2 regions of the Oxalicibacterium sp. genome follow, and region 2 is predicted to be linked to the other one. Evidence: predicted binding sites of a transcription regulator. Region 2 holds the regulator's gene; the other holds the start of a gene.

What was found. Region 2 encodes LexA, which represses DNA repair genes until DNA is damaged. Its sites were predicted from a motif close to ACTGTATNNNNATACAGT; they were not measured.
Region 1: a site for LexA is predicted at 3,076-3,093, ahead of imuA (translesion DNA synthesis-associated protein ImuA). Genes of this name have one in related genera too.

The regions. Positions count from the first base shown of each region.
Region 1 is NZ_JBMQZD010000003.1:75,664-80,840, reverse strand. Features, by position in the region: gene ACO1VH_RS05525 (error-prone DNA polymerase) at 1-822, opposite strand, end outside; gene ACO1VH_RS05520 (Y-family DNA polymerase) at 838-2,337, opposite strand; gene imuA (translesion DNA synthesis-associated protein ImuA) at 2,273-2,989, opposite strand; gene ACO1VH_RS05510 (flavodoxin family protein) at 3,230-4,300, opposite strand; gene ACO1VH_RS05505 (sensor domain-containing diguanylate cyclase) at 4,364-5,177, opposite strand, start outside.
Region 2 is NZ_JBMQZD010000001.1:401,955-407,131, reverse strand. Features, by position in the region: gene ACO1VH_RS02060 (DEAD/DEAH box helicase) at 1-1,265, opposite strand, end outside; gene ACO1VH_RS02055 (inositol monophosphatase family protein) at 1,433-2,224, opposite strand; gene ACO1VH_RS02050 (RNA methyltransferase) at 2,379-3,140, shown strand; gene lexA (transcriptional repressor LexA) at 3,200-3,853, opposite strand; gene rpsF (30S ribosomal protein S6) at 4,088-4,456, shown strand; gene priB (primosomal replication protein N) at 4,502-4,795, shown strand; gene rpsR (30S ribosomal protein S18) at 4,811-5,095, shown strand; gene rplI (50S ribosomal protein L9) at 5,122-5,177, shown strand, end outside.

The DNA of each region.
Region 1 (5,177 bases), on a different contig from region 2:
CAATTCGTCGAGTGAAAACGTGCAGGCGTCTGCGATGCGTATCGTTTCCTGCAGCAGCGCAGGTGCGTAGAGTTGCGCCAGCCGCAGGCGCGAGCGCAGATGCTGTTCTGCATTCGGCTGCAGCGCCATGCCGCATTCGGCTACCGGCTTGCCGATGCGCACGGCCGTCAACGTATCCTGCAGCGGCTTGCGCGAACGCACGTGCATCAGCACATCGCCGGAGGCAGCCAGCGGCAGGCCGCTCTCGGACGCGATGCCGGTGAATTGCGCCAGCCGATATTCGTCGTCGTGCCAGTGCAGCAGCGAAACCGAAATCCAGGCCCGGCCCGGGAAAAGACGCGCCAGCCATCTGGCTTGCTCGGCAAGTTCTTCGCGCGTGTGGCTGTGCTGGGGGATCAGCAGCACGAAGCAATCCGGCAGGCCGGCGAGATGCATGGTTGTCGGTTCGCATGTCTGCGGATCGAGATCGTCGCGCCGCAGCGTGTAAGTTCCTTTGGCGGCACGCCGCCTGCCGAGCGTGATCAGTTCGGACAGATTGCCGTAGCCGTCACGGTTTTGCGCCAGGAACACCAGTCTCATGCCGCACTGCAATGTGATCTCGCTACCGATGATCAGACGCAGGCCGCGCGCCTTTGCTTCGACGTGTGCACGTACTACTCCGGCTAGCGAGCATTCGTCGGTAATTGCGAGAGCGGCGTAATCCAGTTCCGCTGCGCGCGCGACCAGCTCTTCCGGATGCGAGGCGCCTTGCAGAAAACTGAAATTGGAACGGCAATGCAGTTCGGCGTAGGCGGGCAGAAATTCGGACGAAAGGGCAGACATGATGTGCGAGTCGAATCAACCGAAGAAGCCGTGCAAAAACCAGCCCGAACCGGTGTCTTCCTGCATGGTGCGCAAGCGATAGATCCACAGCAATTGATGCTGCGCGTTCTGCGCGACGAAGTAATCGCGCGTGGCCAGTGCATCGTCCCACCAGCCGGCTTCGATGCGTTCGGGACCGGTCAGCAGCGTCAACGGTCCGTGATAGACGGGTTTGTGCTGTTGTGTTGTCAGTGCCAGCGGCTGCGGCAGCAGCCACGTCGGACGCGTTGGTGCGATCGACAGCGCTTCTTCATCGACGCGCCGCACGACGTTGCGTCCGGTCACGGCGGGCATGGCCACGCTGCGTTCCGGTCTGTGGTCTGCCACCGCCATCAATTGCCGGACGGCCGCCGGCCCCAGCCGGCTTTGCAGGCGTTCGATCAGACGGCCGATGTTTTCGCTATCCGATGCGGGTGTCGGAAACAGTTCGGTATTGGGCGCAGCCTGCGGCGCGATGCGGTCGGCTTTCAATGTCAGTTCGATGACCGGTGCCGGCAAGACCAATTGCGCCAGTCGTTCGCGCAGCAGCAGCGTCAAGTGATCGATGTCGCGGCTGGGCATGCCGAGCACGAGCGCAAGCGATGTGCAGTGATGATCGCGGTGTCGCTGCGCCTCATGGTGCAGTTCCAGCGTGATGCCGAGGGCGGCGGCATGGCGTGCCGTCAGCCAGCCGGTGAGTTGCAGCAGCATGCGTCGTGCGGCAAACAGCAGGGCTTCCGTGTTTTCCACGCGTGCCGGCAATTCGAGCCGGGCATCGAATTTTTCGGGCGGAACGAACCATCGATGCGCTTCCGCTTCGTCGCCGTAGGCGCGATCCAGTTCGCGCAGGATTTCGCGGCCGAAGCGCCGCGTCAGGCCGGTGCGCGGCAGACGGCGCAGCTGTCCGACGGTATGGCAACCGATGCCTTCGAGGGTTTCCAGATACGGTTGCGCGGAGGCCAGCACGCAAACCGGAAGCGGATCGAGCGCCTGCGCGATATCGGCGGCGAAGATGTCGTCCAGCACTGTGCATTGCGCGCGCAGCCATGCGCCGGTCGCCGTGGAAGCCGTGGCCAGGCGCGCATGCAGCCCGAGTTCGGAACATCCCGTCAGCAATTGCGATGCGATGGCGGAGGCGCCGCGGAAAAGCCGCAGGCTGGCGGATACTTCGATCAGCAGGCCGTCGGCGCACAGCACGACATGCGGTGTGAAATGTAGCGCCCACAGTGCGGCTTCCTGCAGGGTTTGGGCTTCTGCATTTTCATTGCGTGGCAAGGATTGCAGCCGGCTGGCCAGTGCATGCGCATTCGATTCGGACATGCCCGCCTGAATACCCGCTTCTTCGGCATGACGATTGCACCAGCCGACGTGCCGGTGCTCGCAGATCGCGACCGGCATGCCGATGAGCGGATCGGGTTCGCCCGATTCCGGGCTAAACCGACAGCGCAGCAGGGCGTCGAGCGGCAATTGCGGCAGGTGAAGCGCGATCCACAGCATGGAAAACGTTACCGTATGAAGATGAAACACGTGCCAGCGGCTTTTGCAGCGTGCGCGGCACGGACAGGGGCAGGATCAGTGGAGCGGCATGCACCGGGCCGCGCCGTTTGATGATGTCGACGGACATGCGGCCTGCCGGCGCAGGCTGACAGGCCAGCCGCAAGGGAGCGGGGGACGATTGTTCCTGCGCGATCGGAGAACGGAAAATAAAGGTCAGCCCCTCGCAGGCGGCTGCGGCCAGTTGCAACCGTCGCAGGTGTTCGGTGCGTACTTGCGGAAACCAGCAGAGCAGTGCGCCGAAGCTGGCGTTTTTCAATGCCTGCTCGGCAGCCCAGACGCGGTCGGTCGCCTTGTCCGCATCGACCAGCAGAATGTTGTCCGTCCGGATGCCGAGGTCATGCAGCGCGCCGGCATGGGGAATGCAGGGCGGCGCCAGCAGGATGAGCGTCTTGCCGGACCGGGTCAGCGTGGAGAGTGCCGGCGCGAGCAAACGCCATTCCCCCGCGCCGGCTCCGGCAAGCAGCAATTCCGTCAGCGCGGAAGGCGGCCAGCCGCCGCCCGGCAGTTCCTTATCCAGCGCGGCATAGCCGGATGGAATCGTCTGCAGGCGGCATGATCCCATCTGGTCGCCGCGCCATACGGCGTCCGGCAACGGGATTCGGGAAGCAGGCAATGAGGACAACGGGGGCATAACTCTCCATATGGCCGAACGAAGGATTTTTTCGGTCGTATCAATATACTGTATGAATATACAGTTATTTGGCATGGAGAGATATGCGATTTGCTCGAATTGTCATCCGGGAAACAAGTGGCCCGGAGCCTTGGCATGTCGTCAGCAGAATGCGATTTTCCCGTATTGATGCGGCGGTGACAGCGGATAGTGCGCTTCCGATTACTTCGGCCTCGGATCGTGCAAGTGCGCATCGGGTTTCGACAAGCATCCCGCGCGCAGTTCGCCGACGGCGGCAGCGACGGCACGGGCGACGTTTTTCACTTCTTCCTGCACCGCCGTATCGCGATCCAGTGCTGCATGGCTTTCCGCATACGATTCGTAATAACCGATGAAGCGATCGAGCCGTGCGGTGAAGCCGGCGTCGATCAGGCCCATCCAGTCCAGCCAGTCGCACAGCGCGCGCCGCACGCCCTCGATGCCGGCGACGTCGCCATGCACGACGACGCCGTAGGCGCGGCCGGCTAGATGCTTGGGATACGGCCAGCCGGCCAGCTCGACGGCCTTCGCCATCTCGGCATCCTTGCCGGAGGTCAGCGTGGGATCAGGATTGCCGCCGTCGGCGCAGACCAGCCTGTCCATCATCAGCTTCAGCACGCTTGGCGCTTGATACCAGTGCACCGGCGTGACGATTAGCACCGCATGCGCGGCGACCCACTTCTCGTAGATTTCCGCCATCCAGTCATTTGTCTGGTGCAGGCCGTGATTCGGATAGCAGCTGCACGGCCAATGGCACAACGGCATCGCGGTGGATACGCATCCCTTGCACGGATGGATGTGGCGGTCGTAGTCGGAGATCAGCAGACTCAGGTCGAGCAGATCGACCTCGATGCCGATGCCCTGCAATTCGTGCTGCGCCAGCTGCGTCAGACGGAACGTCTTCGACATCTCGCCGGGGCAACTGCCGTCGTTGCGCGCGGCACCACAGATCACCAGCACGCGCGACGGCGTGGCCGGATCTTTCTGTTTTGCTTCTGCGGCTATCAGCCTGTCGCGCGTGGCGCGCCATTCGATGGAGAGATCGTAATCGGGATCGGCGAAACCGGGGCCGGCTTTCTCGGTCAATGGCGCTTTATGCGATTGCCGGTAGTTGTCCCACGCGATCTGCTCTACGCGTGCGATGTCGTTGCGTACTGTATCGAAGGTCGGATCGATGAACGAAGCGGCGAAGCGTTCGTGAAACTGCTCGCGATCCAGTTTGGGTGGAGCCTGGCCGGTGCGGGGTTTTGGCATGGGTTTCCTCCTGATGGCGGCGCAGTGCCGACAGAAGGCAGACAACAGGGGATGGCGAAAAGTTTAACCGGCAATACCTTGCTGCAATATGGCAGCGGGGTTACCGCTCTTGCGGCGTTTCTTCTCGGCATACATATTGGCATCGGCTTGTTCGCAGGCGGCATGCAGACCATGTTGCGGATGGCGTGCGGCATGGCCGATGGAGGCGGCGATGCCGTTTTGCTGCAACTGCTGGCGCAGCCGGTCGATCAGGGCTTCGGCGGCGAGCAGATCGCATTCGACGGCCAGGATGGCGAATTCGTCGCCGCCGAGACGCGCCACTACGTCGTGGCTGCGTGCCGCCATGCGCATCGCCTGCGCTGCACCCTGCAGCAGACGGTCGCCGGCTGCATGGCCCTGCGTGTCGTTGATGAATTTGAGGTCGTCGAGATCGATCGAGATGACACAGGCCGGATTGCCGTAGCGGCGGCAGCGTTCTTCTTCATGCGCAATCAATTGTTCCCAGCCGCGCCGGTTGTACAGCGTCGTCAATCCGTCGGATGCCGCTTCGGCTTCCGCACGTTCGGCGCGCCGCAGGCTGTCGGCAGCCGACAGTTCCGCATGCAGCAGACTGCTGAGCAGATCGGCCAGCAGTTCGATCGTTTCCTGGCCTTCGCGGATGCTGTCGGATTGGGGTTGCGGATCGACCGCGCACAACGTGCCGAACAACGAACCATCCTGCCGCATGATGGGAACGCCGACATAGGCGCCGATCTTCAGTTGCGACGCAATCGGTGCTGTCGCATACGCTTCCACTTCCTGCGCACGCGGTGCGACGCGCGGGCCGCAGCCCTGCACCATGCGCGAGCAGAAGGAATCGGACCAGCGGAATACGGAA
Region 2 (5,177 bases):
GGCTTGGCTGCCGGCTGCGACTGGCGCGATCCGCCGCCGGCTGCGCGCCCCGGCTGCTGCGGACGGCGCCCGCCGTGGCCCTGGCTGCGCAACTGGATCGGTTGCGGCTTTGCATTCGGGTCCGGTTCGAAGCCGACGATGACTTCCGCCGGCAGCTTGCGCTTGATCAGCTTTTCGATGTCCTTCAGCATCACGTGCTCGTCGACGCAGACCAGCGAGACGGCTTCGCCGGTTGCGCCGGCGCGGCCCGTGCGGCCGATGCGGTGGACATAATCCTCCGGCACGTTCGGCAGATCGTAGTTGACGACGTGCGGTAACTGGTCGATGTCGATGCCGCGCGCGGCGATGTCGGTAGCGACCAGTACCTGTAGTTTGCCGTCCTTGAATTCGGCGAGCGCCTTGGTGCGCGCAGACTGGCTCTTGTTGCCGTGGATCGCCATGCCGGAAATGCCGTCCTTGCCGAGCTGTTCGACCAGACGGTTGGCGCCGTGCTTGGTGCGCGTAAAGACCAGTACCTGCGACCAACTGCGGCTCTTGATCAGATGTGCGAGCAGCGGATGCTTGCGGTCGCGATCGACCGGGTGGATCTTCTGCTCGATGATTTCGACGGTGGAATTCAGCCGCGCGACTTCAATCGTCGCCGGATTGTTCAGCAGGCCGTTCGCCAATGCCTTGATCTCGTCGGAGAAGGTGGCGGAAAACAGCAGATTCTGGCGCTTGGGCGGCAAGGCGGCGAGCACCTTGCGAATGTCGCGGATGAAGCCCATGTCCAGCATGCGGTCGGCTTCGTCCAGCACCAGGATTTCGATGTTATCCAGATTGACCGTACCTTGCTGCATGTGATCCAGCAGGCGGCCCGGTGTCGCGACGAGAATATCCACGCCGTGCTGCAGCAGCTTGATCTGCGGATTGATGCCGACGCCACCGAAGATGACGGCCGACGACAGGTTCGTGTACTTGCCGTAGGCGCGCACGCTTTCCTCGACCTGTGCGGCGAGTTCGCGGGTCGGCGTCAGCACCAGCGCGCGGATGGCGCGTGGCGACGTGCGTGTCTTATGCGGCGTGCCGCTGGTTGCGAGACGATGCAGTACGGGCAGCGTGAAGCCGGCGGTCTTGCCGGTGCCGGTCTGTGCGCCGGCCAGCAAGTCGCCGCCGGTCAGCACGGCGGGGATCGCCTGCGCCTGAATGGGAGTGGGAGCGTTGTAACCTTGTTCGGTCACGGCACGAACAATGCCTTCGGCCAGGCCGAGGTCGGAAAATGACATGTGAAACTCGATGAAAAAAGTGATCGGCCTGTCGCCGCGTGGCGCCAGTCGCAGGCAAACGGATTCGGTGTTGGGAGCGTCGTTATGGACGGCGGCAGAGGACTGGTGCGATGCCGCGTGGCTGCAGTATAGCAGCGCTGCCTGCGCAGCGCCGCTATTTGCGATGTTTATTTGTATGGAGCGAGCAGGGAAACCATCTGCGCGAAGATTTTTGGCGAACCGGCAATGATGTCGCCCTTGTACAGATAGTCGGATTCGCCGGTGAAATCGCCCATGATACCGCCCGCTTCGGTAACCAGCAGCGAACCTGCGGCGATGTCCCACGGCTTCAGGCCTTTTTCGAAGAAGCCGTCGAAACGGCCGGCCGCCACGTAGGCCAGATCCAGTGCAGCCGAACCGGGGCGGCGCAGGCCGGCGGAATTCTTGATGATGGCCTTGAACATCTCGATGTATTCGTCGAGGCGACGCATGTCGCGGAACGGGAAGCCGGTGCCGAGCAATGCTTCGGACAGTTTGTCGCGCTTGGAGACGCGGATGCGCTTCTCGTTCAGGAAGGCACCGCCGCCCTTGCTTGCGGTGAAGAGGTCGTTGCGTGTCGGATCGTAGACGACGGCCTGCGTGATCTGGCCTTTCTGTTGCAGTGCGATCGATACGCAGTATTGCGGAAAGCCGTGGATGAAGTTGGTGGTGCCGTCGAGCGGATCGATGATCCAGACATTTTCGGATTCGTCGTGCAGGTTGGCCGATGCGCCGGATTCTTCGGCGAGCACGGCATGATCGGGGTACGCGTTCAACAGAATCTCGACAATCGCCTGTTCGGCGGCGCGATCGACTTCGGTGACGAAGTCGTTGTGTCCCTTGTCGGTGACCTTCACGCGATCCAGGTCGAAGGAGGCGCGGTTGATGACGGCGGCGGCGCGACGCGCGGCCTTAACCGCCGTATTGAGCATGGGGTGCATAGGGATTCCGTTAAAATGGCGGCGCTTCGCCTGTACGAACGCGCTACCCGATTCGAATTAATGAGCGATGCGGCATAAAGGGCTGGTCGAGTGTGCGAAAAATCGCACAAGGCCATCGTTCCAGCCGGATTGCCGCGCAATGCCGCTATTTTAAATGAACCAGCCGCAAACCGACACGCCTCTTTTCAAACGCCTGCGCTTCGTGCTGGTGGAAACCAGCCATCCGGGCAATATCGGCGCCGCCGCGCGCGCGATGAAGACGATGGGATTTGCCGAGATGGTGCTGGTCAATCCGCGCGACATGGCATTTGCACAAAACGAGGAAGCCATTGCCTTTGCCAGCGGTGCGCTGGATGTGCTGAATGCCGCGCGCGTCGTTACGTCGATCGACGAGGCCTTGCAGGGGGTGCATTTTGCTGCGGCGCTATCGGCGCGGCTGCGCGAATATTCGCCCCCCATCCTGTCGCCTCGTACGGCATCTGCAACGATGTCGGCTATCGAGGCGCCGGTGGCGCTGGTGTTCGGTAACGAGCGCTACGGTCTGCCGAACGAAATCGTCGAGAAGTGCAATGCGCTGATCAACATTCCGGCCAACCCTGAATACGCTTCGTTGAATCTGGCACAGGCGGTGCAATTGCTGGCTTACGAATGCCGCATGGCTGCATCGGGAGAGAATCTGACGGAAGCCGGTATCGGCTTCCAGGGTGAGCCGGCGAGCGCAGAGCAGGTCGAAGGCATGTTTGCGCATCTGGAGCAGGCACTGATGGAGATCGACTTCCTCGATCCGCAGAATCCGAAGAAACTGATGCCGCGCCTGAAACGCCTGTTCGCGCGTACGCAGCTGGAGACGGAAGAGGTCAACATCCTGCGCGGCATTGCGCGCCAGATCATCGAAAGGCGGCGCCGGCTGGATTGATGCTGGCGCAGCGTATCGGTGGCTGCGCCAACGAAGATTTCAGCGAATGCTTCGGCGATTTAGTGCCAGGAGCGCACCAGACCCACCGCCAATCCTTCCAGTGCGAAATCGTCGCCATCGCCGACACGAATGACCTTGAAGTCCGGATTTTCCGGCAGCAGTTCGATCGCCGAACCGGTCTTGCGATAGCGCTTGACCGTTACGTCGTCGCCGATGCGGGCGACCACGATCTGGCCGTTGCGCGCCTGATCGGTTTTCTTCACTGCCAGCAGGTCGCCATCCAGGATGCCGACGTCGCGCATCGACATGCCGCGCACTTTCAGCAGGTAGTCCGGCTTGACCGGGAACATCGACGGATCGACGTTGTACGTCTGTTCCACGTGTTCCTGCGCCAGAATGGGGGAACCGGCGGCGACGCGGCCGACCAGCGGCAGGCTCAACTGCATCAGTGCAGGATGCGGCAGTGCCATCTGCGACGGCGCCTCGCGTTCGTTCGATCCGCTGTCGCGCAAACGGATGCCGCGCGAGGTGCCGGGCGAGATTTCGATCGCGCCCTTGCGGGCCAGTGCCTGCAGATGTTCTTCCGCCGCGTTGGCAGAACGGAAACCAAGTTCGGCGGCGATTTCCGCGCGCGTGGGCGGAAAACCGGTGTTTTCGATCGCGTCGCGAATCAGGTTGAGGATTTGTTCCTGGCGGGCGGTAAGCTTGATCATGGCGGCTTGTGCTGTGAATGCAGACAGTATGGGATTTTATACAGTATTTGCATCAATGCAAGCGCCATGTGCCAGGCGCCTCGTCGCATGTGGCCGAAACGGCAGTGGGCATGGCCCTAAATGCTTGAATGAATTGAATTTTCGCCGGATTCGCGGTATAGTTGCGGGCTTTTCCTCTTCCCACACTCGTCTGACGCCGGGGTGGGCGTTTAATCAAGTCCATAAGGAGCTTACATGCGTCACTATGAAATCGTATTCATCGTGCATCCCGATCAGAGCGAGCAAGTGCCTGCAATGATCGAGCGCTACAAGGGTATCGTCACTGCACGCGGCGGCGTTATCCATCGCGTGGAAGACTGGGGTCGTCGTCAAATGGCCTACATGATCCAGAAACTGGCGAAAGCACACTACGTCTGCCTGAACATCGAATGTGACAGCGAAACGCTGGCTGAAATCGAAACCGGCTTCAAGTTCAACGATGCCGTTCTGCGTCATCTGACCGTGAAGATGAAGAAGGCCGAAACCGCACCTTCGCCGATGATGAAGGCCGTGCAGAAGGAAGACGCTGCCAAGAGCCATCGCAACGAGGCGCCTGCTGCCTAAGTCCTGGCGTACCGGGAGTGTGAATCAGGTTTTTGAAGCCGTTTCGTGAACCAGTTTCAATTTGTTGCCACCATCGCCGAGCGCGAAATTCTGCGTTACACGCCGGCAGGCGTACCGATAGTGGAAGCAAGATTGCTGCACAGTTCGCAGCAAATTGAAGCGGGAACCCCCAGGTTGGTCGAGTTTGAAGTTGCCGCGATTGCCGCGGGCGAGATTTCGGGCAGATTCAACCAGGCCGAACTGGGCGGGACATTCAGATTCACAGGTTTTCTGGCACGCAAGGGACGCAACGGCAAAAGCCTTGTTTTCCATCTCACAGATTTCGAAAAACACATTTAGATACAGGAGCCAAAAATGGCATTCGGTAAAAAATTCGACAAGAACAAACTGAAAGAAAAACGCAAACAGCAGAACCCGCTGTTCAAACGCAAGAAGTTCTGCCGCTTCACCGCTGCAGGCGTCGAGCAGGTCGATTACAAAGACATCGACACGCTGAAGGATTTCGTTCAGGAAAACGGCAAGATCATGCCGGCACGCCTGACCGGCACCAAGGCAATCTACCAGCGCCAAGTGGATACGGCGATCAAGCGCGCACGTTTCCTCGCGCTGCTGCCGTACACCGATCTGCACAACGCCTAATCAACGACTGAATCAGGAGAAAAAACATGCAAGTCATTCTGTTGGAAAAAGTCGTTAATCTCGGCAACCTGGGCGAAGTCGT